DNA from 2 places in the Alteromonas sp. V450 genome. Region 2 is predicted to be linked to the other one. Evidence: riboswitches for the same ligand, from Rfam matches in the RefSeq annotation. Region 2 holds a riboswitch; the other holds the start of a gene.
The links. Region 2 has a riboswitch for thiamine pyrophosphate ahead of thiC (phosphomethylpyrimidine synthase ThiC). Riboswitches for the same ligand answer to the same signal wherever they lie in the genome.

Region 1 (9,041 bases), 3.3 Mb from region 2:
TATTCAGTGTTACTCACGTAATTTAGAATACTCAGCTTTTGGTATAAAAAGAAATGAAACAGCTGCAGCGAAAACTCAAGCACTAGCAACAGAAACCAAGAAAATTTAAGAAGATTTTAGCAAAAGAAACGATTTAGGATTGGAACGTAAACATTCACAAGAAGAGAAAGTGGCAGGGGTGGAGGGACTCGAACCCCCAACCATCGGTTTTGGAGACCGCTGTTCTACCAATTCGAACTACACCCCTAGCGCGCTGTGCATTATACGGATGACATTAAAAAGGTAAAGCCTTTTTATCACTACCATGCACTGCATGCTTAATTAACACGCAATGCGCTGTTTTTTCAATCGAATAACACCAAATAGGCGTTATCCACAACTTGTGTTTTGTCTTATTGCCCGCTTTACACTGACTTTTATATTATGTCAGTTTTAAGTGCGGAGCAGTTTATGACCATTAAACTTTATGGGCGTTAAGCGCAGCAAACCACAGGTCATTAGTGACAGCGACAATCTCGCTGTGCAGATCAAATTTCGCTATCGCGTTGTGCTCATCAATGTTCATGCTCTTGGCGTAATGCTTAACGAGCTCTCTACTTTCATTGATTTCAAGTTTATTGATGAGGCAGCAACTTGCTAAATCGAAGTAGCGGTTTCCCATGGCGGCATATTCCCAATCAATAATTTTGAGTGAGTTATCTACGCTCAGTAATACGTGATTAGTTAGCAAGTCATTATGACATAGCACATAGTCGTCATCGTCTTGTTCACTTTTTATTACTTTTTTGTGCAATGATTGGGCTTTTGAATAAAGCTCACTGCTTATATCGAACTGAGCAACATCAATATAGTGCTGCCATCTTGATGCTAAATCTAATGGCCTAGCGGTAATGGGCAAAGAATGAATACGAGCGAGGATGTTGGCCAGCTCAAGCATGGAAAGCGTCGCACTGTCACTGTGCTCTAGCCACTGCTCAACCCAGATGGTTTCATCATCGCTTAACCATATAGGTTGCGGCGCTACTCCCAACCTATAAAGCTGTTGCTGCAACGCAAATTGGTGCTCACGATTAACTCCACTAAAGTCATCATTACCCATCCATTTAACGGCCAAATCGACAGGGGTGTCGGTAAGATACTGAGAACGACTTTGAAGGTTATCTTCACTAATTACATGTAATAGATTGTTCAACGGGTCTTGAACACGGTAAACATGGTTTACCGCACCAGCAGGGTGTACCGATATTTTCGCACTGTCACTAAGATTAAGCGCCTTTTGCAGCGTGGCGATGATACCCAACCTGTTCACCTTGTTTTTTATATTGTACCAGCCACTGGTAATACCCAAATACCGCAAAACCTACGTAGCCTAAGAACAGGCAAGCAGATAATGCATAACCCACTTGCAGGTATAAATAAGCGGACGCTAAATTAATGAAAAACCAATAAACCCAGTTTTGCAGAATTTTATGCGCCACCATAAATGTTGTGACTACACTCAATAAATTAATGCTCGCATCTAGTAGTAGGTACTCACTATTGAACTGTGAGCCTGCCACCTCAGACAGAACCCAAGCGAGCAATAACATACTCGGAACAATGAGCAAATGTGCCCAAGGCGGCCAATGCAGCACTGGCTTAACATCGCCGTCTTCCGCGCCTTTCGACCACTGATAATAACCGTATCCCGCCATTATCATGTAGAAGAAGTTTAGCGCCGACTGAAATGGCAAGGTTACCTGCCAAAAGAGCCAAGTGTAAATTGCAGTACTTACAAAAGCGCACAGCCAACACCAGCTATTTTGTTTTGCAGCCAATAATACGTAGGCAATCGCGAGGACAACCGCTACCCACTCTAAAAGCGAAGTAGCGGCAATTTGTGAGGTAAACTCAGATAAGAAGCTAGCCATTACGAGGATTTTCGTGATTGCATGGCATCGAAGTTTAAGAACTTAGCCACGAAAATAGCCTGCCCCACTTCTTCATGGGTTCTTTGCATTTCTTCACCAAGTACCTTCATAACCACACCGTAATCACCCGTAACCTGCGTGCTGGTTGAACTTGTTGAAACCGTGATATCACTATAGCCATTTAACCTATCGATAAAATTTTGAATAGGTGGAATATATTCGTTAACCAAAGGGTACAACGACAGTTCAACCATAACTTGCATGCCTGTTTCCTTTTATTTTAAAACGCGTACTTAACAGTAACGCCAAACTGACGACCGTTACCTATTTGGTAATACGGCTCTTCAAAAGCATACCCATCGCGAGGGTCGTTGCTGAAACCACCAAATCCACGAGTATAGTATTCGCGATCAAATGCATTTTGAACCCAAAGTGAGGTCTGCCAATCGCCGTGTAACACTACAATTTCAGAATTAACCAGTGTTGTACTTGGCGCGGTTACATTATGTCCGTCAGAAAAACGGTATTCGCTCTTATAGTCTACATCTACACGCCAAAGCATGGTGTCTGTAAATGCGTACTCACTGTAAACGTTTGCCGTCCATTTAGGTGATTGAGCCTGTCTTTGCTCAGTCACTTCAGTTCCGTCTGCGAGTGTATATCCTTCAAATGTAGCGCTTAGGTAACCAACGCTTGCATCTAGCTGCCATGCATCGCTAGCAAACCAAGTAAGCTCAAGTTCCGCCCCTTTGTTTGTGCCTAAGTCTGCATTATCTATAATGTCTACAAATCCTGCCGTGCCGTCATCACGGGTGATAACGTCAAAATCACTCACCTGCGTGTCTGTCCTATCCATGTAGAAAATTGCAGCTCGAGCAATAAGATCAGGCGTAAGCAGCGGTCCTTTTACACCTACCTCATAGTTCCAATTGTATTCTTCGTCGAAGAATCGCTGATTATCGTTTACTCGGCTGTCAGGGTTAAAGCCCGCACCTTTAAACCCACGTGAAATACTGCCGTAATAAAAGTGGTTGCCCTGCGTATACTGAAGCGCAACTTTACCGCCAACCATAGTTGTATCAAACGCGCGTGCTAGTTGATTGTTATCCGCGTAGTCAAAGTCGTAGTTTTCTAGCCTCAATCCGGCAACGAGTACCAAATTATCGTTCAGATCACTTTCTGTCTGGGCATAAATAGCAGTCGTGGTTGGCGAATATTTACTCGCAAAATCACCGTCTAAATACGTGTATTGGCGACGTAGCTTCTCTTCCGTACTTTTGTAAAATATACCTAATGTCCAATCAGTCATGCCGCCAAAAAGCGCCGCTTCTTCGGACGATACGAAACGGATCTCGCCAGTTTGCGTTTCAACATCGCGGTAATACGCGTCAAAAGACGTGTAACCATCGGGATGAAAACCTGTAAATGTCCAATCTTCATCGTAGCCATAAGCAATATTGTGAGAAGCATGGGTGGCTATAAGGATAAAGTCACCACCTGATGTCGACGTGGTAGAACGGGCACTTACCGCGTGGGTTTGATGCTCATCAAAACCAGGCTCGTCTGAAAGCGTTTTATTGTCGTTATCGAGCGAAAACGCATCATAGCCATTATCAATATCGTACCAGCGATAGGTAAGCGCAAGCGTAGTCCGCTTGTCTATGTTACCTTCTAAAGCGAACCGCAACGCGGTTTCGTCAATATTATTGGTGTCACTTCTATCTAAAAAGGTATTTTCTACAAAGCCATCGCTTCGGTTATGTACAAGTGCAACGCGATATCCCCAATCAGCACTTATATCATCTCCAGTGGCCCCCTCAATACGGTAACTGTCTTTGTTCCCAATGCGGGCTTCAACATAGTCTGGGGAGTTGCTACCCACATCATTACTAGAGAGTTTAACTGCACCAGCCAATGCACCTGTACCATACAAGGTAGCCTGAGGGCCTCGATAGACCTCTAGCTGCTTGGTATCGAAAATGAGGCCTGCTGCAGCTAGACCTGAAAAATCGAATTCATCGACGATAAAGCTTACCGAAGGATTGATAGGCTCGGCGAACTGACTACGCTCGCCAATACCACGTATTTGTATGAAGCGGCCACGAGATGCGCCAGCAGCAAAGTTCACATTTGGAATACTGTTTAGCACGCTGTCAATATGAGAAGGCTGTCTGCTGCGAAGACGTTCTTGGTCTAAAATAGTCGCGCTAGCACTTAACTGATCCAAAGTGGTTTGACGAAAATCACCTGATACGACGACGCGTTCTATATCCGAAGGTGCACTATTTGTAGTGTCACTTGTTGCAGTTTCTTGCGCATAAGCCGCAACAGAACTAGCGAGCAGTGAAAGAGTGAAAAGTGTTTTATACATGGGATCTCTTGTTCTTATTTAAGAAAAAGGATCCGGGTCTAACGGCAGGTGATAAGGCTATGTTGTGAACCATCCCTACGCCGGTATTATCCGGATCAGGTTTAAGGGTTCCCACGAATGTGGATCTCAGACCGAAAACGGACACCCCTTGGTATAGCGTTGAGCGACTAAAACTAGCAACGTCAACATCTGCGACGGAGTCTACCAGTTAGATATACGCCGTCAAGCGGATAAGACGTTAAGCTAACGTCATAATTTTTATATGATATAAGGCTTTGAGGTTTATAGTCTATTAAGCTTCAGTATTCATATTCAGACGACGTACTTCATCATCAGTCTGGGCTTTTAGGCCTTCTAATGTTTTGCCGTGTGACGTTGGTTGACGTGTTTCTGGGTCAACCTTAACAAATACGATATCATCGGCAAAACAGATAGTTTTCTTCGTCGCTTTGTTGCGCACCAGACAGCTGACGGTAATGGATGTGCGGCCAACTGCTTTAGTTTGAAGTCCAAACTCGACAATATCGCCCTGCATAGCCGGAGATTCGAAGCTAATTTCACCAATATGCTTGGTAACCAAGCAATTAGTTTCTAGCTGACAAATCGCCCAAATTGCAGCTTCTTCGTCTATCCATTCTAACGCGCGGCCGCCGAATAAAGAGTTGGCGTAATTAAGGTCGTTTGGCATAACAAGACGCCGAGAAAGAAAGCGCATTCGAATTCCTCTGTATAAATCGCTACTATATCTCAATATTATACCGAAAAATTTCTTACATGGCGCTAGAACAATATACTAGATGGCTTTTTGAGCCCTACTCATCTAAACGAATAGCACAAACTGCGTTTTACCATCGACGGCTCTTAGTTATATCCGGTTCTAATACGTTCTGCGATAACACAATAAAAACCGTCACAGATTGTGTACCCTCTGGTGTATGTTTAAAACTTTTTAGTTACGACGAACTGTCAGGCAAAAAGCGCCAGCGGGCGTTAGGCAGTGAAAATGATATTGCGATAATAGATTGTCGTGAAAAATTCAGCCCAAGTATCATTACAGCAGTCGCTGGCACCATAAGAGCAGAAGGCTGCTTAATAATCGTATGTCCTGACTTTTCAAAGTGGCCCTTTCATTTTACTCCACTATCAACGTCACATGGCTTTTCACAGCAAAAAAGCAGATACATTTTGCGTTTAATCGAACTTATTAAGCAAAACAAATGGATTGCGATGTATGAGAATGGCGCATTTACTCGCCCGAAAACTAAGACGTACCATCGTGATGACGTGACCAAATTTTGTAGCACAATGTTTAAATCTGCTGAACAAAAACATGTTTTTGAACAGCTTGTAAAGGAAGAACACGCCAACACGCTGCAAGCCACTTTGACGGCACCAAGAGGACGGGGCAAATCCACATTACTCGCATTATTCACACAACATTTGCTGCAGCAAGGTAAACATGTACTTATAACGAGTAGTTTACGTGAAAATGTTTCAAAGGTTTTTGAACACCTATATCCAGTAAATCAAACACAAGCATCCGACGCAATTAGCGCACCGACAAAGGGCGATCATCTTGACAATTTTGGAGCCGTAAAGTGGGTGGCTCCCGATAACCCAATACTCTTAAAGACCAATAAAGAATTCGACATAGTTATTGTCGATGAAGCTGCTTCTTTGCCAATCAACGTTGTTAACAATATAGTGCAAGCAAATAAGCAATGGTTACTAAGCACAACAGTGCAAGGCTATGAAGGCAGTGGAAAAGGGTTTGTTCAAAAGCTACTTCCCCGATTGTTAGAACAAACTGACTGTCAAAGCGCAGGCAACACGGTTAAACAATACTCTCTATTAACCCCAATTCGCTGGTTTCCTGATGACGTGCTAGAGCACTTTATCAACTCTGTATTTTTAATGGAAAAAGCACTTCCCACATCCGCTACAACAATAAATAACAACGCTCCAGCACTTAGGCAAACCGGGTTTGAAGAGCTTGAAAACAACGCTATCGAACAAGTCATGTCGATACTTTCTCTTGCTCATTACCAAACTACACCCGATGACCTTATGCGGATAATAGATAGCCCAGATGTGATTTTGCAGATTGTTGAACATAACAATATGATTTTGGGTGCCGCGGTAATTAATATAGAAGGAACTGAGCGATTACAGAACTTAGCTGAAAAAATTGCTTCTGGAGAGCGCAGGCCAAAAGGACACTTGAGTGCGCAACGTATTGCGTTGCTTACAGCAAACGCTAGGCATGCATCGTATCGTTATTGGAGAATTAACAGAATAGCCGTCTCGCCGGATTTTCAAGGTGTAGGTATTGGCTGTCGCATTGTTGACGAGATAAAAAAATGTGCGAGTGAACAAGGTATTGATGCTGTTACAACTTCATATGGAAAAACAAAATCGTTGAATTCATTTTGGTCAAAAAACGATTTTTCTATTGTCGATAATGGCAGAAAACCAAACAAAGCCAGCGGAGAGACCAGCGCGCTTGCTATCTATCCTATTTCACAACGCGCAGTCGATGTTACGCAACAACTCGCGTCGCTTTTGTCGTCTAATCTTACCCATGTCCGTTTTGGCGAACTTTGTAGAGACGTTGCCTACATTCATACGCAAAAGCTCTCGCAATTTTTGCGCGGCACACGAACAATAGATGACGTTTGGCCCACACTGAAAGCAATATCCATAGAAGCATTAGCAAGCAAAAACTCTAGACTAACGCTCTACACTGATGAAATCGAAAAAATCATTTCAGTCTTTAAATCTCATCCAGAAATCGCAGCGCTGTTTACACAACAAGAACCAGACATGCAAGTACTAGCTAAGCTGCTAGACGTGCAAGGATATAAACAAACTGTCACCAAGTTCAGGGACTTAATAACATAAACATGCTAGTCAGCTACTGTGATTATGCGCTAGAGGAGACATACAAAGTTCTTATTCACTGTGGGTTACCATTACTATAGTAGTTCCTCTCCAAATTAGAACTCTACAAAAAGTGCGGGCTTTCCGCTTTTGCCGGTCCCCCACAAAAAAAAGCCTCCAAACTGGAGGCTTTTTAGACTAATCATCGGCGAATTATAATTTAATTCCGCGATTTTTAGCTTTTTCTTTAATGTAAGGTTCCCATGCATCCGCATTTCTGCGTAAAGAACGGTCCTTTCTTGCCTCTTTAACATGAGCATATGCGGCGCGATAATCACCAGCATAAAAATTCGCTTCCATAAGCGTGAAGTGAATCTTTTCCGGATCTTCAATTCCACGCTCAAGCGCTTTTTCAAGTGCCTTTACCGCGCCCTTGTAGTCTTCAGCAACTAAAAGCAACGTGCCTTGCTTGCGGAAATACTCTGGATCAGAACTTGCAGCAGCAGCTTTACCGTATAGTTTTGCAGCTGTTTTGAACTCTTTCGCAGAGTGATAAGCGTTAGCAATACTTGCAGTCATTTCAGCGTCTTCTTCAAGAACACCGGCTTTAATGAACTTTTCAAGTGTTTTGGCACCACGGTAAGGCATACCATTGCTTTGATAAAGCTGCGATAAGGCCTTAACTTCACTTTCCTTTTCAAGAAACCCTTGCATATCGGCAAGCTCGAAAATTGACAGTGCTTTCTTGTACTCTTCTACCTGAAGATAAAACATACCAAGCTGAGTCCACCAACGTGGTTCCTCAGGGAAGTTACGAACAAGCTCCTCAGCAACCTCAACAGTTTCTTTATACATCTTACGCTCGTAATACGACGTAAGCTTCAAAACATATGGGTTTTTGTTGGGCTTTTCGTATAATGCAATCGCTTTATCCGCAGGCTCAATCATCTTATCCAATTGCTTGGATTCGTAATAAGCCTGGGTCAAGCGCGTGTACACATCAGCATCTTCTTTACACGTAAAGTCCATCCACTGATCATACCAATTTACTGCATCATTGTACTTTTCTTCCTGCATACTCAAATCGCCAAGCAATTTAAGTGTTTGAGCATGCTCTAGGTCGTTAAGTGCTTTATTTTCTACTGCTTTAACAAGATAGGTATAAGCCTTTCCGCCCTGACCTTCCATCGCAGCTAGAAGATTACCAATGAAGCGGTTAACGTACGCTTTATCAAAATCGTCAGAAGGATCAATTTCATAAAGGACGTCTAGCGCTTCATTAACTAACTCTTCATTGTAGAGTTCGAATGCTTTCTGGACTTTTTTACCGGTACGCTCGCCAACCAAGTTAGTCTTGTCTTTTTCATAACCTGGACAAACAATTGGCGCAGTTTGCGCTAGGGCAGCAGGTGCTGAAAGCACCGCACTTGCACCTAGCACTAAAGCAACAGCTGACATTTTGAATTTACGTTTCATCATGATCATTGCTCCAGTTTAAAGTCTAGTTGAACGAACATACCGGTTTGTTTAACCGCCTTGCCGTCAACAATCTTAGGCTTGTATTTCCACTTACGTAAAGCACGACGTGCCTCGCGGTCGAATACTCGCTTAGGTTCAGCTTCAATAACTTCGATATCTTCAACACCACCAATTTCATTGATAGTGAAAGATAGCCTAACCCAACCTTCGCGCCCATCACGAGCCGCATCAGGTGGATATTTCGGGTCTATACGAACGATTGGTGTAGCTTCACCATCACGCTGCATTGCGCCAACTCCACCGATGTTAATACCAACACCACCTGTGTCTATAGACGGAATAGCTAGACTAAATCCATCAGCATCAGGTTCTGCTGCTTCCGGCTCCACTTGCTCCATCTT
Region 2 (9,041 bases):
CATGGCTTACAGTAAGTGAACGTATTGCTACAACACTCAAAACATTAGGGGTTACTCGCGTATCTGTTTGTCAGCGAGCCACCGATCAGGCGCTTATTGCCTGGGTAAAGGACAACTGGGAGTCATGAATGGCCAATAACAATGATAACACCCCACAAAAAGAGGAACTCGTAAGCGTGAAAGCTGAACAAGACGCAACTGCATCACCTTCTGAATCTTCAAACAAAACCCAACAGAAAAAAGCATCTGGAAATGGCTTGCTGTGGTTTGTGGTTTTTGTATTGTTTGTTCTTATTTTAGGAATGGGTGGCGCAGGTTACTGGTATTACATGCAGCAGCAGAGCGCAAGTAAATCTGCAGCAGCGGCGCAAGAGAGTGCAATCAGCCAAATCAACACTATTGAGCGTGAGCGTGCAGAAATAAGTACGTCGCTTGAACGCGTTACTGAAACAAACGAAAAGCTCGAAAGCATGGTTGCTGAGTTAAAAGCACAGAACGAAATGTTAACGCTTCAGTCAGAATCCACACTAGAGCAAATTAAGAATATGGAAGGCCGCCGACCAGCAGATTGGCTTATTGCTGAGGCCGATTACCTGGTACGTATGGCGGGAAGAAAACTATGGTTGGAATACGACGTAAGAACGGCAATCTTACTTTTAGTTAACGCCGACAAGCGTTTAAAATCACTTGCAGACCCGTCTGTATTGCCCGTACGCGCAAGCCTTGCTGAAGATATTCAAACGCTTCAGCAGCTGAACCAAGTATCGCAAAGTTCTGTTGCACTCGCCCTTACCGGCATGATTGCACAAATCGATAAGCTTCCCCTTGATACGTTTGAAAAGCCAGTGGATGTAAACGCACAAGACAACGCATTATCTGAATCGACCGACGACTGGCAAGAGAATCTCGGAAAAGTGTGGCGCTCTCTGGTCGACGACTTTTTAACGGTGAAAAGTCTTGAAGGTCCTATAGAGCCAGTAATGACGTTGGAGGCGCAATTTCTTGTTAAAGAACAGCTTCGCCTACAGTTAATGCACGCACAAACTGCGGCTTTGCAAGGCGACGCGGGGTTGTACAATCAATCACTACAATACGCACAAACCTTGCTAATAGAAAAATTTGATATCGATGCAAGCCAAGTATCAGGCTTCGTGAATGCCTTACAAAACTTACTTGAGACAGATGTATCTCGCCCCATTCCTAGTGAATTGGTTTCGCAGAAACCTCTAGAGCGCTTATTAGACAGCCGCGTTAAGCAAGTGTTCGGACAAGGAGCAAGCGCATTATGAAATGGTTAGCTATTGCCCTTGCGGTATTAGCCGCATTTGTTATTGCGTTAATTGTTGGGCCCATGTTGCTTGGCGACAAAGGCTATGTACTGATTTCACTTGGTAATACTGCCATTGAAATGACAGTGATCAGCTTTTGTATTTTAGTGATTGGTGCCGTTATCGCCTGGTATGTACTGTCGCGACTTGTACTGTGGGCGCTAAGCCTGGTGACAGGCTCACATAAGTGGTTTGGTACCTTTGGTGAGCGCAAGCGCAAGCGCGCATTTTACGATGGCCTGCATGCCATGGCCGCAGGTGATTTCGATGCAGCACAAAAAGCGTTGGGAAAAACAACTAACGGCGATTTTGAAGGCGTTAACTATTTGGCGTCTGCGCAAATTGCATTTGCCAACGGCGATTTAGCCAAAGCCCGCTACTTCCTTGTTCAGGCAACTGACTTTCCAAAAGCAAAAGTAGCCGCAACCGTCATGCACGCGCGCATTGACATTGCTGAAGATAAATACGATGCGGCGCTAGAAAAACTTAACGAGCTTGACGAGCAAGAGCGCGAGAACAAGCAAGTTGTGCAGTTAAAAGCACAAATTCTTGCCAAGCTAGGTAAATGGCAAGTGCTTGAGGAGAATTTATCAGGCTGGCGTAAATCATTGCCCAAAGCTGATTATACGATGTGGAGCCAGCGAATTGCCAAAGGTAAGTTTGCAGAAATTGCCAGTAAGCAAGGTGCAGTCGAGCTTAAATCGTATTGGGACACCCTACCTCGTAAGCTTCGTCACGACGATGCTTACCGCGCTGCATACGTTCAGCAGTTGCTTGACCAGGGCATGCATGCCGATGCTCAAAGCTTATTAGTTGAATGGCAAAAGCGCGGGCTAAATAGCACCCTGTTCCCGCTTTTCTCGCAGTTGAATATTCCTGATGCGTCGCCGTCATTACGCCTGCTTGAAAGCTGGATAAAACAAGATGACGAGAACGTTTCACTGTATTCCACACTTGGCCAGGTGGCGTTTAATTCGGGTGACGATATGCTAGCAGAAAAAGCCCTACTTAAAGCCACTAAGATGAAGCCGCGCAAAGAGGACTTATTACTGCTAGCTGCAATTAGCGAACGCAAGCATGACACTGCTACCGCGCTTCAGCTTTACAAGGAAGGTCAGCACCTCGCAGTTTAGCCACTTGGTGTCGCCAAGCTAACCACGGTGGCGAATAAACTGAAAAGCCCCCAGTAGTTGACGTCTCAACTGCTGGTGGCTTTTTTGTTTTGAAGATAAAATCGCTAAGCCATGCCTAGCTGCTCATATACCTCGTCTAGCTCGTCACGAATTTTTGCATTGGCGAAACTCAACCCGTTTCCACGTTTTTCATCATCAATAACGCGAACCCAAGATTTACCGTATCTCTCTACTTCATCGTCACTGCATGCATCTGCGTTAAACATGTACAGCGGCTGTGCGTAGTTCATCTGTGCTAAGTTTGCCGTAAGTTGGAAGGGTTTTAGTATTTCCGGTACGGTGGCAAACATGTCAAACCCGCTATAATTCTTCGCCTGCCCGCCGGCAGAACAAATAAGCATGAGATCTTTACCTTTCAGCTTGTCACCTTTGCTGCCATAAGCAAATTGATATTCAAGCACATCATCCAGCCACTTTTTAAGTAACGGTGTCATCGACCACCAATAAATAGGGAATTGAATAACAATACGATCGTGCTCTAAAAGCAGCTTTTGCTCCTTGTCTTTGTCAATTTGAAAGTCGGGATACTCGTTGTACATATCGCGGCTCGTGCTCACTTTTCCAGATGCAATAATTTGCTTTTGCCAAGTATTATTCACTCTGGATGTTGCTAAGTTGGGGTGGAATACCAAGTGTAAAATCTTCATAACGCCCTCTTAAATAAGACCAAACTGTTTTAGTGCGGCAGATGCAACTGTATCTCCGAACTCTTGAACGAAATGTCCGGCCTCTGGCACTTCCATTGGCTCTGGGCACCCTCTAATAACACCCTGCATGAAATGCATAACATCTGGCCCCAACATTTTATCTTTCATACCAATAGCCATGAAGGTTTCCCCATCCCAATCATTCTTCCAAAAAGAGAAGGCTCTAGTAGAAGTTTCAATACACACTTGATCGGGGTTTGCGACAATTTTGGGAAACTTCAATACCCCTGATAAGTAACTGCTGTCAGGGAATGGTGCAGCGTAAGCGTTAGCTTCGTCTTCATTGATAGTAGGTGCATATTGCTTAAAGAAGTGCGACAGCGACAGCGGATTAGCTTTTACAATATCGTCATGCCATTCAATAAACGCTGGCGCAATAACAGGCTCCACCAACAGTCCCGTATTCATAATGATTAAACGTTTAAACCGGCGCTGCATATCCATAGGCAATGTAAGCCCAAGTAAACCACCCCAGTCTTGGCATACCAATGTAATGTTTTTAAGGTCTAGGCGTTCAATAAGCTGTATTAAATAATTGCGGTGAAACTCGAAGGTGTAAGTATCTTCACCGATAGGTTTATCTGATTTACCAAAACCTAATAAATCGGGCGCAACGACACGACCACCCGCTTTAACAAACTCTGGAATCATTTTTCTGTATAAATAACTCCAAGCGGGCTCACCATGAAGACAAAGAAATACATTCTCTGCGCCTTTGCTACCTTCATCAATATAGTGGCCACGCAAGCCTTCATACCCTTCAAGATCATCTACATAGTTGGGCTCAAAAGGGTAATCAACGAGATTTTTAAATCTGTCATCGGGGGTTCTTAACGCTTTAATCATCACACATCCTCATAAACTCGGCTACAACACCACAAATTAGGTCATGCGACCTAACCCTTGAAACATTAGGTCATCCGACCTAAAATATCAAGCCGTTATTTTGGAAAAATCACCGCGCTTTAGGTAAATTACTCTAAGTGAAGAAAAAATTGATAAGCAAAGGCAGCATGAAAAAGAGCGAAAAATCAGAGAAAATATTAGACGTCGCATTAACTTTGCTAAAAAATGAGGGTGACTATGGTGTAACCATGAGGCAAGTTGCTGCTGGTGCAAATATGACATTAAGCAACGTGCAGTATTACTTCAAAAACAAAGATAACTTGCTTGTTGCTCTTGCCGACCGTTACTTTCAATCGTGCCTGTCTGAAATGCGCGAAATGCCCAAACTTACGTCTGAAGCTACCCTACATGAAGACCTGACATCCTTAGTAAAAGCGTTTTTATGCCACGGACTTGAACTGTCAGAAATGTGTCGTATATTTCGCGAATATTGGGCAATTTCCACTAGAAATGCTGCCATTGAACAGTATTTAAAAGCCTATTACCAATCATCTGCACAGGTGCTTAATGCTATTTTCAGCCCTGTAGCTGCAACACCAGACAACGCCTCAAAAGCTGTAGCGTTATTCATACCCTTTGTAGAAGGCTATTCGATTACTGCCATGTCACTAACAACCGACTTCGAAGGTGACGTTAAAGATATGTGCGATTTATTACATATGATTTTGCTTCGCCCATAGTGCGACTTTTAGCATTTCCCTACTCTTCAGCACTTGTAATCTTTTCGGCATTGACGATATAGTAAAAAGGAATTGTTGATTTGTGTTGTGTAATTAACACGAATCAAAGTAACAACTTGTCGGAGTGCTTAACTGGTAATCCAGTAAGCTGAGACCGCGAAAGTGGGATCCGTAGAACCTGATCAGGCTAATACCTGCGAAGGGAACAAGAAAATGCAGTGTGCACAACGTTAAGCGGTCGTTTGGCGTTGTGAAGCGAAATTGTTTTACTGTTGGTGATTGCCATAATGTCTTGAGGTGCTATTAGACACCACAGGTAGGCAACGTACGAATAATGCTAGATAAGCATTCACGTTGTTAAGGCCGTTCTCACCACAGCCCTTTACGAACAATATCGCTAAAGTAACGGGTTTATCGCCGTCTACACTTACACGTTGTATTCTCCTTCACTCCTGACAAGCATTTTTTGAACCTAAATCTACAAGGTAAAATGCTATGTCTAACAGACGCGAACAACGCCAACAAGCGCAGCAATTCATTAATGAACTAGCGGGCGAAGCTTACCCCAATTCAACACGCCATTATGAGTGTGGTAGCCGAGACGATATTCGTGTGGCTATGCGCCTTATACACCAGCACGACAGCTTAGTCGGTGGCACCGAAGAAAACCCCATTCTAGAGCCAAACCCGCCTATTCCAGTGTACGATACCTCTGGGCCCTATGGCGATCCGCAGGAAAACATTGATGTACACAAAGGTTTAGCACCGCTTCGCCAAAAATGGATTGAGGAGCGCAGCGATACTGTAGAACTAGCAGGCGTGTCATCGAGCTTTGCCAAAGAGCGTGAAAACGACATTTTTACCGAAGATTTCCGCTTTATTCGCAGCCGCAAACCACTAAAAGCCAAAGCGGGTAAAAACGTTACCCAGCTTCACTATGCAAGACAGGGCATTGTTACCCCAGAAATGGAATACATTGCCATTAGAGAAAATATGGGTCGACAGGCCATTAAAGAGGCAGAACTAACCCAGCAGCACAAAGGGGAGCACTTTGGCGCTAACCTACCAGACACCATCACGCCTGAATTTGTTCGCCAAGAAGTCGCCGCTGGACGTGCCATTATTCCGTGTAATATCAATCATCCCGAGTTAGAACCCATGATTATTGGCCGCAATTTCTTGGTGAAGATTAACGCCAATATCGGTAATTCGGCGGTAACCTCGTCTATTGAGGAGGAGGTAGAAAAGCTTGTGTGGTCAACGCGCTGGGGCGCCGACACAATTATGGATTTATCTACCGGCAGAAACATTCACGAAACCCGTGAATGGCTGCTGCGCAACAGCCCGGTTCCTCTTGGCACCGTACCCATTTATCAGGCACTGGAAAAAGTGAATGGCGTGGCGGAAGATTTAACGTGGGAGATGTTTAAAGACACCCTAATTGAGCAAGCCGAGCAGGGGGTAGACTACTTCACTATTCACGCTGGCGTGCTATTGGAATACGTACACCTTACCGCGAAGCGGGTTACTGGTATTGTGTCTCGCGGAGGCTCGATAATGGCAAAGTGGTGCTTAAGTCACCACCAGCAAAGCTTTTTGTACGAACACTTTCACGATATTTGTGAGATTTGCGCAAAGTACGATGTGGCGCTGTCATTAGGTGACGGCCTGCGCCCGGGCAGCGTAGCTGATGCTAACGACGATGCGCAGTTCTCCGAGTTACGCACTCTTGGTGAGCTAACCAAAATTGCATGGGAATACGATGTTCAAGTAATGATTGAAGGCCCAGGTCATGTGCCAATGCACATGATAAAAGCAAACATGGAAGAGCAGCTTAAACACTGCCACGAAGCGCCGTTTTATACCCTTGGGCCACTTACCACTGACATTGCACCGGGTTATGATCATTTCACTTCAGGCATTGGTGCAGCAATGATTGGCTGGTATGGCTGTGCCATGCTGTGCTACGTAACGCCAAAAGAGCATTTAGGCCTGCCGAATAAAGAAGACGTTAAACAAGGCTTAATTACTTACAAAATTGCGGCTCACGCAGCCGACTTAGCAAAAGGCCATCCCGGCGCTCAAATTCGCGACAACGCCATGTCGAAGGCACGCTTTGAATTTAGATGGGAAGACCAGTTTAACTTAGCGCTCGACCCTCATACTGCCAGGGCTTATCACGATGAAACCTTGCCGCAGGCGTCTGGCAAAGTGGCCCACTTTTGCTCTATGTGCGGCCCGAAATTCTGCAGCATGAAAATTTCTCAAGAGGTTCGCGACGTTGCCAAACAAACCGAGAAAGATAAGGGTATGCAAGAAATGGCATCGGCCTTCAATAAAACGGGCGCTGAACTGTACCACGCTGCTGATAGCAAGGTTGGAATGCCATGACAGAGCAGGTTGAGCAATTCACCGCCTCACAGCAGCCGGTTGTATGGTGTATAGGTGGTGTAGATTCTAGTGGTGGCGCGGGCGTGACCCGCGACGCCATTACGTTTGCCGATTTAGGCGTACATGCCTGTATTTTAACCACGCAGCTTACCGTGCAATCAAATACACTCATGCTTTCAAAAGAAAGCGCCAGTGCATCGGCACTTAATCAACAATGGCAAGTACTCGCCCAAAGCACGCCAGCACAAGCTATCAAAATAGGCGCCATTGCCAACGATGAACAGGCCCTATTGCTATGCGCACGAATACAATCACTGCCTACGCCTAAACCCTTTGTTGTATGGGACCCAGTGTTAAGGACATCGTCGGGGGGAAAGCTCAGCGATTTGAGCGACGGGGCGATTGAGGCGTTGTTACGTACCGTTGATTTAGTTACACCAAACATACAAGAACTACAATGGCTTACAGCAACACAGGTTAGCGACCATAACACGCTATTTACAGCTGCCGGACACCTTATGGATAAAGGAGCCCATGCGCTATACATCAAAGGCGGTCACGCCCGCTGGCAGCAAAACGTTTGCGATACCTTTATCAGCGCCTCGCACACGTTAAATTTTATGCAGCCGCGCGTGAATACCGGCAAACTCCGTGGTACAGGCTGCATGCTGGCAAGCGCTATCACGGCGTTTGTTGTTAATGGCTACGATATAGAAGACGCACTAACACTGGCTAATGCTTATGTTAGTGAAGTACGCCATAAAACGCTGCAAGGGCAAACGCGTTCATCAATGCATAATAACCCCGTTGCTTTTGCTAGAATTAACGGCTTTCCCAGTAACGCTAACCTTTTTCCAAGCGTTTCTTTTGAGCGTGAAAACTGTGAGTGCGCCAGCACGCTGTGCCATCACAAAGCAAATGAAAACCAAAACGCATTCGCGCCACTTGTGCATACAAAGCTTGGCATTTATCCGGTAGTAGACAGTATAGATTGGCTTGCCAAGCTTATTCCAACCGGGGTGAAGATAATTCAGCTACGGGTAAAGCATGGGTCAGAGTCTGAAATTCGTGAACAAATTCGACAGGCTGTGCTGCTGACTGAAAACACAGACTGCCAGCTTTTTATCAACGACCACTGGGCCCTTGCAATAGAGCTTGGTGCATTTGGCGTACATCTGGGCCAAGAAGATATTTACAGTGCCGACCTTAACGCCATTCAAAATGCCGGCCTTCGACTAGGCGTGTCTACACATGGTTTTGCTGAAATACAGCGCATTAAGCGCCTGAACCCCTCGTACATTGCATTAGGGCATATATTTCCCACGACAACGAAAGACATGCCGTCACAACCACAAGGCGTTGAACGATTAGCCAAATACGTAGCATTGTGCGGGAATATTCCCACTGTCGCTATTGGTGGTATCAATCAGCAACGCATAAAAGCAGTGGCGAACACTGGGGTAGACAGTATTGCAGTTGTAACTGCAATCACTCGTGCTGGCGACCCCATTGCGGCATATCACGAACTGGCTAGTGAAGCCGGCTTTAATAGTGAGGCAGGAGGCACACCTTGCTAACGCATCAAGAGATAAAGCGGTATAGCCGACAATTATTACTCGATGACATAGACGAGGAAGGCCAGCGTAACATCGCTAACGCACACGTGGTTATTATCGGGCTGGGCGGGCTTGGCAGTGTTGCGGCCCGATATCTTATAGGCGCAGGTGTGGCCGCTCAGTGCAAAGCCCGTGCAACAGCGCCTCCCTGTGAAGGAAAGCTTACCCTGGTAGACGGTGACACTGTTGATGTAAGCAATCTTCAGCGGCAAACAAGCTA

Region 1: it holds a riboswitch for thiamine pyrophosphate, as region 2 does, so the genes downstream of both, BK026_RS00695 (TonB-dependent receptor) here and thiC (phosphomethylpyrimidine synthase ThiC) in region 2, are expected to answer to the same signal.

The regions. Positions count from the first base shown of each region.
Region 1 is NZ_MODU01000004.1:143,747-152,787, reverse strand. Features, by position in the region: tRNA gene BK026_RS00715 (tRNA-Trp) at 171-247, opposite strand; gene BK026_RS00710 (phosphotransferase) at 458-1,309, opposite strand; gene pnuC (nicotinamide riboside transporter PnuC) at 1,266-1,910, opposite strand; gene BK026_RS00700 (hypothetical protein) at 1,910-2,173, opposite strand; gene BK026_RS00695 (TonB-dependent receptor) at 2,191-4,281, opposite strand; TPP riboswitch at 4,337-4,440, opposite strand; gene BK026_RS00690 (acyl-CoA thioesterase) at 4,574-4,996, opposite strand; gene BK026_RS00685 (GNAT family N-acetyltransferase) at 5,056-7,182, shown strand; gene BK026_RS00680 (lipopolysaccharide assembly protein LapB) at 7,375-8,640, opposite strand; gene BK026_RS00675 (energy transducer TonB) at 8,643-9,041, opposite strand, start outside.
Region 2 is NZ_MODU01000004.1:3,481,635-3,490,675, reverse strand. Features, by position in the region: gene BK026_RS15375 (uroporphyrinogen-III synthase) at 1-128, shown strand, start outside; gene BK026_RS15370 (uroporphyrinogen-III C-methyltransferase) at 129-1,289, shown strand; gene BK026_RS15365 (heme biosynthesis HemY N-terminal domain-containing protein) at 1,286-2,461, shown strand; gene BK026_RS15360 (NAD(P)H-dependent oxidoreductase) at 2,566-3,168, opposite strand; gene BK026_RS15355 (haloalkane dehalogenase) at 3,178-4,074, opposite strand; gene BK026_RS15350 (TetR/AcrR family transcriptional regulator) at 4,242-4,814, shown strand; TPP riboswitch at 4,925-5,036, shown strand; gene thiC (phosphomethylpyrimidine synthase ThiC) at 5,310-7,205, shown strand; gene thiE (thiamine phosphate synthase) at 7,202-8,782, shown strand; gene BK026_RS15335 (HesA/MoeB/ThiF family protein) at 8,776-9,041, shown strand, end outside.